Regions from separate parts of the Streptomyces sp. NPDC039480 genome, predicted to be linked through region 3. Evidence: riboswitches for the same ligand, from Rfam matches in the RefSeq annotation. Region 3 holds a riboswitch; each other region holds the start of a gene.
The links. A riboswitch is a leader RNA that binds a small molecule or an ion and turns the genes downstream of it on or off. The one in region 3 is predicted to bind cyclic di-AMP.
Positions count from the first base shown of each region.

Region 1 (3,840 bases), on a different contig from region 3:
AGCGGCGGCGCTTATGGATTGGCGCCACCCACGAAGCTCTGGGGCAGTGGCAGAAAATCTGTCGACGCCCTGGACGTGGCGTGATGTACACGAGGGCGACGCAGTACGACAACTGCTACCACTACGAAACAGGCGAGGACATCGGTCCCGAGCGGTGCCGGGACGTCCTGGAAACGCTCCTCCATGCCCTTTCTTCGAGAGCCGCTCGAGACCTGCGGGCGCTCATTGAGCCGCTCGACGAGCAGTTCCTGAGGCGAACCGTGAAAGATCCGTTCGCGCCGCCGGATGCGCCGTGGTGGATGAGCCGAGTCAAGCGCCCGTGAGCCCGCGTGGCCCGCATCCGGGGAGGATGCGGGCCACGCGCGCGTAGAGGGTGTCTCGGGCCCTGGGAGGGGGTTCGTTCTCAGGCGGGGCGGACCACGCTGTGGATCGGCATGTAGTAGATCGACTCGACGCGGACGTTCGCGCCCGGCTTCGGGGCGTGGATCATCTTGCCGTTGCCGATGTAGATCCCCACGTGACTGATGTCGTCGTAGAAGAACACCAGGTCACCCGGCTTGGCGTCGGCGGTCTTCACGGTCGTGCCGACCTTCACCTGGTCCCACGTGGTGCGCGGCAGGGAGATCCCCGCGGCCTTCCACGCGTCCTGCGTGAGTCCGGAGCAGTCGTAGGAGTCGGGGCCGGTGGCGCCCCAGACGTACGGCTTGCCGATCTGGGCCTCCGCGAAATCGATGACCTTCGCGGCCTTGGTGGCGTAGCTGCCGTCGGTGCTTCCCGAGCCCGAACCGGAGCCTGAACCGGAGCCCGAGCCCGAGCCTGATCCCGTGTCGGAGCCAGATCCGGAGCCAGATCCGGAGCCGGAACCGGAACCCTGGCCGGCCTCGCGCTCCTTCTCCCGCTGCGCCGCCTCCTCGGCCTTCCGCTCCCGCTCCGCCTCCGCGGCCTGCTCACGGGCCAGCCTCTCGGCCTTGCGTTTGGCCTCCTGCTTCTTCTTCCGCTCGATCTCCGCGAGCCGCGCCTTCTCCTCGGCGGTCAGCTTCGAGAGGAGCTCACGCGCGTCACCCAGCTTCTTCTGGACGGTCCGCTTGCTCGTCCTCAGGTCGTCCCGCGAGTCGCTCAGCGTCTCGAGGCTCTTCGCGGCCTTCGTGCGCTGCTTGGTCGCCGACGCCTGCTGCGCCTGGTAGTCGTCGACCGCCTTCTTCTGGCGCGTGGTGAGCCGGTCCGCCAGGTGGTTCTGGTCGAAGTAGCCCTGCGGATCGTCGGCGAGCATCATCGTGGCCGTCTCGGAGACGGCGCCGGTGCGGTACTGGGCGGCGGCGAACGAGCCGAGCTCCTCGCGCGCGTCGTTCAGCTCGTCCGTGCGTGTGGCCACGTCGTCGAGCAGACGGTCGACCTTCTTGCGCTGCTTGTCGGTGCGCTCCTTGGCCGAGTTGTACTTCTGGGTGGCCACGCCGGCCTGCCGGTAGAGCTCGTCGACCTTCTTCTGGACCTCTTCGAGGCTGGGCTTCGTCGGCGCGGAGGGCGCCGCCTGCGCGCTCTGTGCCAGGAGGGCGACGGAGGTGAGGGCTGCCGTCGTGATGCCGACGGCGGGGGCCGTGCGTATGCCGGCTGTACGGGTCCGCGGCTTGCGGTGCGACGCCAAGGGAGGCGACTCCTTCCGTAGACCGCCTACCGGGTTAGCTGTCGGGTTCGGGCGGGTGGTTCGGAAGGCTGCCCTACAGTCCCGTACTTCGTACGGGACCGATTCACCCCAAGGTTCTGGTGGGTCCCCGGCTCCGAACGTGTCGGACTCGGCGGAGGCCACCCGTTCCCGGCGGGGTTCGCCGGTGGGAGGGCGAGTGGCCCGCCGGGCACGCTAGCCAACCCGTGTGGCTCCTGTGAAGGTTGATGTTCGATATGCCCGATACATTTTCGTGACTTTACGAGACCCTTGACGCGGACACGATGGAGACACGGAGAGACGTAGCGGATCGTGATCGTCCGTGAGCGCGGAGTGGGAAGTCCGGGGTGTGTCCGGAACCCGCAGCGGGTTGTCAGTGGGGCCGCCTAGACTCGGGAGGCGATGAGCAGCCTCTTTGATGACAGCTTCCTGGCGGACCTGCAGCCCTCCCGGGCCGCGGACGAAGCGCCCCCGCCGCCGCCCGAGGACAGCGCTCCGGAGCCCATTCCGGACGACTTGTTCGACGGGAAGTTCGACGCGCCCATGACCCGCGAGTCGCACTACCGCGACGGTGCCCCGCGCCCGGTCATCGACCCGGCGTCCCTCCTCGACGGGCTGAACGAGAACCAGCGCGCGGCCGTCGTGCACGCCGGCTCCCCGCTGCTCATCGTGGCCGGCGCCGGCTCCGGCAAGACCCGGGTGCTGACCCACCGCATCGCGTACCTCCTCGCCGAGCGCGGCGTGCACCCGGGCCAGATCCTCGCGATCACCTTCACGAACAAGGCCGCGGGCGAGATGAAGGAGCGCGTCGAGCAGCTCGTCGGCCCCCGGGCGAACGCGATGTGGGTCTCCACCTTCCACAGCGCCTGCGTCCGCATCCTGCGCCGCGAGTACAAGAAACTGGGCTTCACCTCCTCCTTCTCGATCTACGACGCCGCGGACTCCAAGCGCCTCATGGCCCTGGTCTGCCGCGACCTGGACCTCGACCCGAAGAAGTTCCCGCCGAAGTCCTTCAGCGCCAAGATCTCGAACCTGAAGAACGAGCTGATCGACGAGGAGGACTTCGCCGGGCAGGCCGCCGACGGCTTCGAGAAGACCCTCGCCCAGGCCTACGCGATGTACCAGTCCCGCCTCCGCGAGGCGAACGCGCTGGACTTCGACGACCTGATCATGACGACGGTCCACCTGCTGCGCGCCTTCCCGGACGTCGCCGAGCACTACAGGCGCCGCTTCCGGCACGTCATGGTCGACGAGTACCAGGACACCAACCACGCCCAGTACGCCTTGGTGCGCGAGCTCGTCGGCCCCTCCGGAGGCGACGAGGACGACCCGGCCGAGCTGTGCGTCGTGGGTGACGCGGACCAGTCGATCTACGCCTTCCGCGGCGCCACCATCCGCAACATCCTCCAGTTCGAGGAGGACTACACCGACGCGACGACGATCCTCCTGGAGCAGAACTACCGCTCCACACAGACGATCCTCACCGCGGCGAACGCGGTCATCGAGCGGAACGAGAGCCGCCGCCCCAAGAACCTCTGGACCAACCAGGGCGCGGGCGCCCGCATCACCGGATACGTCGCCGACACCGAGCACGACGAGGCCCAGTTCGTCGCCGACGAGATCGACCGCCTCACCGACGCGGGCGAGGCCAAGGCCGGCGACGTCGCGATCTTCTACCGGACGAACGCCCAGTCCCGTGTCTTCGAAGAGATCTTCATCCGCGTCGGCCTGCCCTACAAGGTCGTCGGCGGCGTCCGCTTCTACGAGCGCAAGGAGGTCCGCGATGTGCTGGCCTACCTGCGTGTTCTCGCCAACCCCGAGGACGCGGTCCCGCTGCGCCGCATCCTGAACGTGCCGAAGAGGGGCATCGGCGACCGCGCCGAAGCCATGATCGACGCGCTCTCGCAGCGAGAGAAGATCTCCTTCCCGCAGGCCCTGCGCCGCGTCGACGAGGCGTACGGAATGGCGGCCCGCTCCACCAACGCCGTCAAGCGTTTCAACACGCTCATGGAGGAGCTGCGGACCATCGTCGAGTCCGGCGCGGGTCCGGCCGTCGTCCTGGAAGCCGTGCTCGAACGGACCGGGTACCTCGCCGAGTTGCAGGCCTCGACCGACCCGCAGGACGAGACGCGCATCGAGAACCTCCAGGAGCTCGCCGCCGTCGCGCTGGAGTTCGAGCA
Region 1 is NZ_JBVITX010000002.1:304,352-308,191, forward strand. It holds gene ACZ56E_RS07400 (hypothetical protein) at 1-323, shown strand, start outside; gene ACZ56E_RS07405 (C40 family peptidase) at 404-1,642, opposite strand; cyclic di-AMP (ydaO/yuaA leader) riboswitch at 1,651-1,806, opposite strand; gene pcrA (DNA helicase PcrA) at 2,063-3,840, shown strand, end outside.
Region 1: another riboswitch for cyclic di-AMP. It lies ahead of ACZ56E_RS07405 (C40 family peptidase); the one in region 3 lies ahead of ACZ56E_RS11840 (C40 family peptidase).

Region 2 (3,840 bases), on a different contig from region 3:
GAGCTCTTCCCCGTGACCTCGCGCATGTCGCGCCCCCGCCAGGGCACCGAGGAGACGGTCGCGGCCATCGACTCGGCGGCGGTGCGCGCCTTCTACGAGAAGCACGTCCGCCCCGCCACGGCCACCCTCGTCGTGGTCGGCGACCTGACGGGGACCGACCTGGACGCCGTCCTCGCGGACACGGTCGGCGCCTGGACGGGCTCCCCGGGCGAGCCGCGCCCGGTGCCGCCGGTGACCGCCGACGACCGCGGCCGCGTCGTCATCGTGGACCGCCCCGGAGCGGTCCAGACGCAGCTGCTGATCGGCCGCATCGGGGCCGACCGGCACGACCGCGTCTGGCCGGCCCAGGTCCTCGGCACGTACTGCCTGGGCGGCACCCTCACCTCGCGTCTCGACCGTGTCCTGCGCGAGGAGAAGGGATACACCTACGGCGTACGGGCGTTCAGCCAGGTCCTGCGCTCGGCGCCGGACGGCTCGGGCGCCGCGATGCTCGCCATCAGCGGCTCCGTGGACACCCCGAACACGGGACCGGCGCTGGAGGACCTGTGGCAGGTCCTGCGCGTCCTCGCCGCCGAGGGCCTCACGGACGCCGAGCGCGACGTGGCCGTGCAGAACCTCGTGGGCGTCGCCCCGCTGAAGTACGAGATGGCGGCCTCCGTGGCGGCCACCCTCGCCGACCAGGTCGAGCAGAACCTGCCGGACGACTTCCAGGCGCAGCTGTACCGGCAGCTGGCCGCCACCGGCACCGTGGAGGCCACCGCCGCCGTCGTGAACGCCTTCCCGGCGGACCGGCTGGTGACGATCCTGGTCGGGGACGCCGCGCAGATCGAGGAGCCCGTCAGGGCGCTCGGCATCGGTGAAGTGAGTGTCGTCACGGGCTGAGTGACGGCTGAGTCACAGTCAGGACATATCGGGACCCCGGTGACCGCTTCAGGCGCCGGGGTCCCCATATGTCCGAATTCATATGGTGGTTGCCTGTCTGCCGTGTGGCGTGCGCTACAAAAGACGACTTCTGTTTGTCGATTGAAGTCGGCGCGTTTAGCGTCGACCCGGCTGTTCGTCGCGCAGTACGCCGCATCCGCGGCACCGGACAGTCATCGCCGAGTCCCCGTACGGCGCGAGCCAGGGGAGCCGGGGACCCACATGTCCCCTGGGGTGAATCGGGCACCTTGCCGCGAGGTGAGGGATCCGTAGGAGACCTTCCTGCTCCGAACCCGTCAGCTAACCCGGTAGGCGAGAAGGAAGGAAAGGATCACCCGCCACATGGCGTTCACCCGTGCCACCGGGAAGCACCGTCGTCCGAGCCGCCTCACGCGTACCACCGCGAACGTCGCCGGTGTCGCGGCGCTCACCACCACCGGTGTCATCGGCGGCCTCGCCGCCCCGGCGCTCGCCGCCCCCGACGAAGCCGCCATGGAGCACACCGGCCTCACCCAGGCGATATCCGTCGGCGACTCGCTCGCCGCGAGCATCGACGCGCAGGCCGCGGCGCAGCAGCAGGCCGCCGACGACGCGGCCGCCGCCAAGCAGGCCGAAGAGGCCGCCATGAAGAAGGCCGCCGAGGAGAAGCGCAAGGCCGACGCCGAGGCGAAGGCGAAGGCCAAGAAGGAGCGCGAGGCCAAGGAGCGCGCCGCCCGCGAGGCCGAGCGCAAGCGCCTGAACACCTACGTCTCCCCGATCAGCGGCTCGTACGTCTCCACGGGCTACCAGACCGGTGGCGCCATGTGGTCCTCCGGCAGCCACACCGGCGTCGACTTCCACGCAGCGTCCGGCACCCCGGTCCACGCGGTCGGCTCCGGCACCGTCGTCGAGGCCGGCTGGGGCGGTGCCTACGGCAACAACGTGGTCATCAAGATGAACGACGGCACGTACACCCAGTACGGCCACATGTCGTCCCTCGGCGTCACCGTGGGTCAGACGGTCACCCCGGGCCAGCAGATCGGCCTCTCCGGTTCCACCGGCAACTCCAGCGGCCCGCACCTCCACTTCGAGGCCCGCACCGGCGCGGAGTACGGCTCGGACATCGACCCGGTCGCGTACCTCCGCTCGCACGGTGTCAACGTCTGACGGACGCCCCCCCGCACAGCTCCGAAAGCCCCGGCTCGCCCAGAGCCGGGGCTTTCGCGTTGCCCTCGCGCCGCCCATGGCCCTGGCCCGTTCCGCTCTTGGCCAAAAGATATCCATGGATTCCGGCCCGCCGTCGGAAATTCCGGTGCTCTGCAATAGAGTCACTGAATGAGCGTCGGTCGACCGCGTTTCGCGGGGATTAAGGCGGAGGTCCGATCATGCGCGTGCCCGCGCACTCGGTATGCACGGCCATTCGGGACGATATTGTCGCCGGTGTCCACGAAAGGGGCGGCCGGCTCACCGAGGAACTCCTCGCGCGCCGCTACGGCGTCTCCCGGGTGCCCGTGCGCGAGGCCCTGCGCACGCTGGAGGCCGAGGGCTTCGTCGTCACCCGCAGGCACGCGGGCGCCTGCGTCGCCGAGCCCACCGAGCAGGAGGCCGCCGACCTCCTTGAGGTCAGGACGCTGCTCGAGCCGCTCGCCGCGGCGCGCGCCGCGCAGCGCCGCACGGACGCGCACCTGAAGGTGTTGCGCGGGCTCGTCAGGCTGGGCCAGGAGCGCTCCAGGGGCGGCCTGGGAGAGGATCTGCGCTCCCTGGGCGGCTGGTTCCACGAGACGCTCGCCCAGGCCTCCGGAAGCCCCGGCCTCAGCGCGCTGCTCACCCAGCTCCGGCACAAGATCGCCTGGATGTACGTCGTGGAGACCCCGGCGGCGCCCGGCGAATCCTGGTCGGAGCACGCCGCGATCCTCGACGCGGTCGCCCGCAAGGACCCGGAGCGGGCCAAGGCGCTCACCGCCGCGCACGCCGAACGGGCCGCGGCCGCCCACCGATTGCGCCCCGCACGCAGGGCCGCCCGTGTGAGCGATTCGCAACATGCCGTAAACACAGTGAGCCTCCGGAATTAACGGAGGCTCCGTATATTCCGTATACAAGAAGAAAGCTATTTCTTCGAATGGATACGCCCGCATACGTCGATGGGGTCGCCCGGGAATTCCGGGCGACCCCATCCACGTAATGCGGGAAACGTGTCCTAGACCGTCTCCGGAAGCTCCTCGAGCCCCTCCGAGACCAGCTTCGCCAGGCGGTCGAGAGCGGCGTCGGCACCCTCGGCGTCGGAGGCGAGCACGATCTCCTCGCCGCCCTGGGCGCCCAGACCGAGCACCGCGAGCATCGAGCCGGCGTTGACGGGGTTGCCGCCGGCCTTGGCGATCGTCACGGGGACGCCGGCGGCCGTGGCCGCACGGACGAAGATGGAGGCGGGTCGGGCGTGAAGGCCCTCGGCCCAGCCGACGTTGACGCGGCGCTCAGCCATGTGTTGCTGCCCTTCCAGGTGTCTCACACTTGTCTAGACCAGTGTCTCATGCCGTCACGGGTGCTCCGCCGGACCCGCGTCCGGGGCCCCGGCCGCCCTCGACCCGTCCCAGCTTGCCCCGGCCCCGACGGCCGCGCGACCCGTACCCTGGCCCCATGCAGACCCCGTCGGATCAGCAGACTCGGCACGACTACCCCTCCCACTGGGAAGCCGATGTGGTGCTGCGCGACGGAGGCACCGCCCGGATCAGGCCCATCACGGCCGAGGACGCGGACCGCCTGGTCAGCTTCTACGAACAGGTCTCGGACGAGTCGAAGTACTACCGCTTCTTCGCGCCCTACCCACGGCTGTCCGCCAAGGACGTGCACCGCTTCACCCACCACGACCAGGTGGACCGGGTGGGCCTCGCGGCCACGGTGGGCGGCGAGTTCATCGCCACCGTGCGCTACGACCGCATCGAC
Region 2 is NZ_JBVITX010000004.1:153,314-157,153, forward strand. It holds gene ACZ56E_RS14640 (M16 family metallopeptidase) at 1-882, shown strand, start outside; cyclic di-AMP (ydaO/yuaA leader) riboswitch at 1,089-1,251, shown strand; gene ACZ56E_RS14645 (M23 family metallopeptidase) at 1,264-2,067, shown strand; gene ACZ56E_RS14650 (GntR family transcriptional regulator) at 2,286-2,972, shown strand; gene ACZ56E_RS14655 (HPr family phosphocarrier protein) at 3,098-3,379, opposite strand; gene ACZ56E_RS14660 (bifunctional acetate--CoA ligase family protein/GNAT family N-acetyltransferase) at 3,535-3,840, shown strand, end outside.
Region 2: another riboswitch for cyclic di-AMP. It lies ahead of ACZ56E_RS14645 (M23 family metallopeptidase); the one in region 3 lies ahead of ACZ56E_RS11840 (C40 family peptidase).

Region 3 (3,840 bases):
AGCTGTGACGTGGAGACGATCTGCCTGGGCCAGGCCGCGTCGGGTGCCGCCGTCCTGCTCGCCGCCGGCACCCCCGGCAAGCGGTTCGCGCTGCCCGGCGCACGCGTCCTCATCCACCAGCCGGCCATCTCCGAACCGATCCGGGGTCAGGCCACGGACCTGGCGATCCAGGCCGACGAACTCCTGCGCACCAGGCGGCAGTTAGAGGAGCTGCTCGTACGGCACACGGGGCAGAGCCCGGAGCGGATCGCCGCGGACATCGAACGGGACAAGATCTTCGACGCCCCGGCGGCCCTGGAGTACGGGCTCGTGGACCGGATCATCCCGAGCCGCAAGACCTCGCTCGCCGCCCGCGACCCGAGGTGAGTCACCGATGCTGCCGCCCGAACTGCCTCCGCTGCCCGCCCTCACGCACGCCGAGGCGGAGTTGATCGACCGCTATCTCGAAGTCGTCGACCTGCTCGGCCGCATCAACCCGGCCCGCGTCGAGCACACGTACCGCGGGCTGCGCGCCGCCCAGGCCCTGGTCGGGCGGGCGACCGCGCTGCGGGACGCGCTCGCCCTCATGCACCAGCGGGGCGAGACTGAGGTGCACGCGCCCACGCTGGCCCGGGCGCTGCGCGTCCTCGACGGTGAACGACGGGCGGGGCTACTCACCGTGCCGCCTCCGCAAGGCCCCTGAAATCCCCTCTTCGCAAGGCTCCTCAAATTCCGTCTCCGCAAGGCGCCTGAAACCTCGTCGGCCGCCCCGCTCCCAACACTGGAACGTCCGGCTCCACTTCGAAACGGACCAGTCGGGCTACCCCGGACGGCGTACCAGGACGTCCTTATCCGCACGGTCCGAAGTTGCGTCCAGCGAGTACAGCATGGCCGGAATTACGCATTCCGCTGCTGGTCGAGCGGTCGTCGGAGAAGGCGGCGGAACGTCGAATTCGGCAGTGTCCACCTGAACAGGTCAGTCGTGAGGAGCCTCACAAAACGCCGTTTCGGCTCGGTTTTCGGACCTGTTTCGGGTCAAGATCCCTTCCGACGACAAGCCCCCGCCACAGCGGCGGGGCGGTCCGGGCGGACGCCGAGTCCTGCCGCCACCCGGATGACCGGTCGACATCGGTGCAACGGCAGGAGTGGAGGACCCAGGTACGACGGGCCCGTCCGGGAAGTCCGGACGACGCCCTTGGGGTTAAGCCGCAGAGCATGACGCGGCCGGGCATCTTCGCCTGCCCGAACCCGACAGGTCATCCTTCACAGGCGGCTGACGAAGGGTTGCGCATGACCGCGCTGAATCATGTTCCGTCGCTGCTGAGCAGGACCGGTGCCGCATCGGCACTCACGCTCGCCGTCGTAGGCGGCACCGTCGTGGCCCCCGGGCTCACGGCGGAGGCCGAGGCAGCGACACACGGGACGAAGGCGCTCAAGATCGCGGCGTCCAAGAAGGGCTCCCCGTACGGCTACGGGGCGGTGGGACCCAACCGGTTCGACTGCTCGGGCCTGACGCTCTACTCGTTCAAGAAGACGGGCAAGAAGCTGCCTCGCACGGCCGCCGCGCAGTACAACAAGACCAAGCACATCTCCAGGTCCCAGCGGACCCGTGGCGATCTGGTGTTCTTCCACTCCGGCAGGAACGTCTACCACGTCGGGATCTACGCGGGTAACAACCGCATCTGGCACGCGCCCAAGAGGGGGACCGTGGTGCGCCTGGAGAAGATCTGGTCCAACAGCGTCTGGTACGGCAGGGTGCGCTGACCGCACCGTCCAGCGCGGCACTCGTGGCCCGCGGCCGAGCCGGTCAGCGGGCGTCGTCACACGAGCCGCGCTGGACAGGTGCCTGCCAGGGCAGCGCGATCCACACGGTCTTGCCGCCCTCGTCGGTGGGGCTGACCGAGAGCCTGCCGCCGCACTCGGCCGCCAGCCAGCGGATGATGACCATGCCGCGGCCGTTGTCCTGCTGGACGGCCGCGGGGAGCCGCTTGGGGTAGCGGGGGTGGCTGTCGGTGACACCGATGCGCAATTGCTCGTCACGGTCGAGCTCCAGGTCCACGGTGAAGGTGGGCGACTGGCCCAGGGTGTGCTGTACGGCGTTCGTGGCGAGTTCGGAAACGATCAGCCTGATCGTGTCGGCCACTTCGGCGTCACCGGGCAGGCCCCATTCCGCGAGCACGCGGGATACGAATTTCCGGGCGGCGGGGACCGAGACAGGATCGCTCGGCAGGGTGACGGAGGCTTCCTGATGGTCTGCCATGGCGACGTTGTCCCTTTCCCACCGGGACCGGTCTCCGGCTCGCGGCGGATGACTCGAGGACAGTCCCGGACTGGTGCTTCGCGCCAGCCTGCCACTCCTTGGCCGGTCACGGGTGGCGATCCACCGAGATGTGCATATATCTGTCGCTCGAAGCGGTGAACTCTGCTACGGCAGACCGTATTTGGGCGGGAGAGCGGTACTTCCTCTAATCTCGCCTACTGCCCTGCCCTGCCGCCGGGAGATCCGACGGCTCCGTCCGAAAGGAGACGGGCATGCAGTACGGCCCCGCGGTGCGCCGTCGACAGCTCGGCGCCGCCCTGCGCGCCCTGCGCGGCCACGCGGGGCTCACCAGCAGCGAAGCCGCCGCCAAGGTCGGCTGGCACCAGTCCAAGGTGAGCCGGATCGAGACGGGCCGCAGTGGCGTGAAAGCCGCCGACGTGCGGCTGCTGATGGAGGCATATCAGGTCAAGGATCCGCAGCGCAGCGAGCTGCTCATCGCGTTCGCCGGCGCCGACGATCCCGGCGCGGGGCGTCATCACTGGTGGAAGGCCTATCGCGATCTGCTGCCCGCCACCTACCGCGATTTCATCAGCCTGGAGTCGCAGGCGAGTTGGGTGCGCACGCTGGAGACCTCGGTGGTTCCCGGCCTGCTGCAGACCTCCGAGTACGCACGCGCGGTGACCCGGGCCGCGCTCGGCGAGCTGCCGGAAGAGCAGGTCGAGGCGTTGGTGGAGGTCCGGCTTGCCCGGCAGGACGTGCTGCGCGCGGATCCGCCGCTGCGGCTGAGCGTGGTCATGGACGAGGCGGTGCTGCGGCGGCCGGTGGGCGGGGCGCAGGTCTTCGCGGGGCAGTTGATCCGATTGAAGGAGGCATCTCACATGCCTCACGTTCGGCTTCAGGTGTTGCCGTTCGCCGCAGGTGAGCATGTGGGCCTGATCGGTCCTTTCGTTATTTTTTCATTTCCGGACATTGCTGATCTGGATGTGGTTGTTCTCGACCATTTGACGAGTAGCCTCTACCTCGAACGGAAAGAAGACCTCCAGGCGTACACGGAGGCCTTCAACTCCCTTCAGGTACAAGCGCTCTCACCCGAGGACTCAACGGATTTCATCGCCGGGCTATGCGACGGCGCGTAAGGAGGCACAATGACCGCAATGCCTCGGTACGTACCTTCCAGCACGACAATTCAAGGTGCGCGGTGGCAGCGCAGCAGCTACAGCAACGGAATGAACAACTGTGTCGAGACAGCCACCCTCGACTCAGGTCCGCTGACCGGCCTGCGTGCCGTGCGTGACTCGAAGAACATCGCAGGGCCCGCCCTGCTCTTCTCCCCCGGCCCCTGGGAGTCGTTCACCAACTGCCTCCGATAAGCAGCACCCGGCCCTGCGCGGGCCCGGCACGCTTCATCGGGGTGCGTTGCGGCTGATCACCCGTACCGCACCGACGAGCTGTGCGTCGGTGAGATCGGCGCGGGCGGTCAGCCGCAGCCGTGAGATGCCGTCCGGCACCGACGGCGGCCGGAAGCAGCCCACGGCGAGACCCTCCGCCCGGCAGTCGGCGGCCCACCGCACGGCCTGCTCCGGTGACGGGGCGCGTACGGA
Region 3 is NZ_JBVITX010000003.1:258,194-262,033, forward strand. It holds gene ACZ56E_RS11830 (ATP-dependent Clp protease proteolytic subunit) at 1-366, shown strand, start outside; gene ACZ56E_RS11835 (hypothetical protein) at 374-682, shown strand; cyclic di-AMP (ydaO/yuaA leader) riboswitch at 1,090-1,266, shown strand; gene ACZ56E_RS11840 (C40 family peptidase) at 1,270-1,743, shown strand; gene ACZ56E_RS11845 (ATP-binding protein) at 1,787-2,239, opposite strand; gene ACZ56E_RS11850 (helix-turn-helix domain-containing protein) at 2,512-3,375, shown strand; gene ACZ56E_RS11855 (DUF397 domain-containing protein) at 3,385-3,609, shown strand; gene ACZ56E_RS11860 (8-amino-7-oxononanoate synthase) at 3,643-3,840, opposite strand, start outside.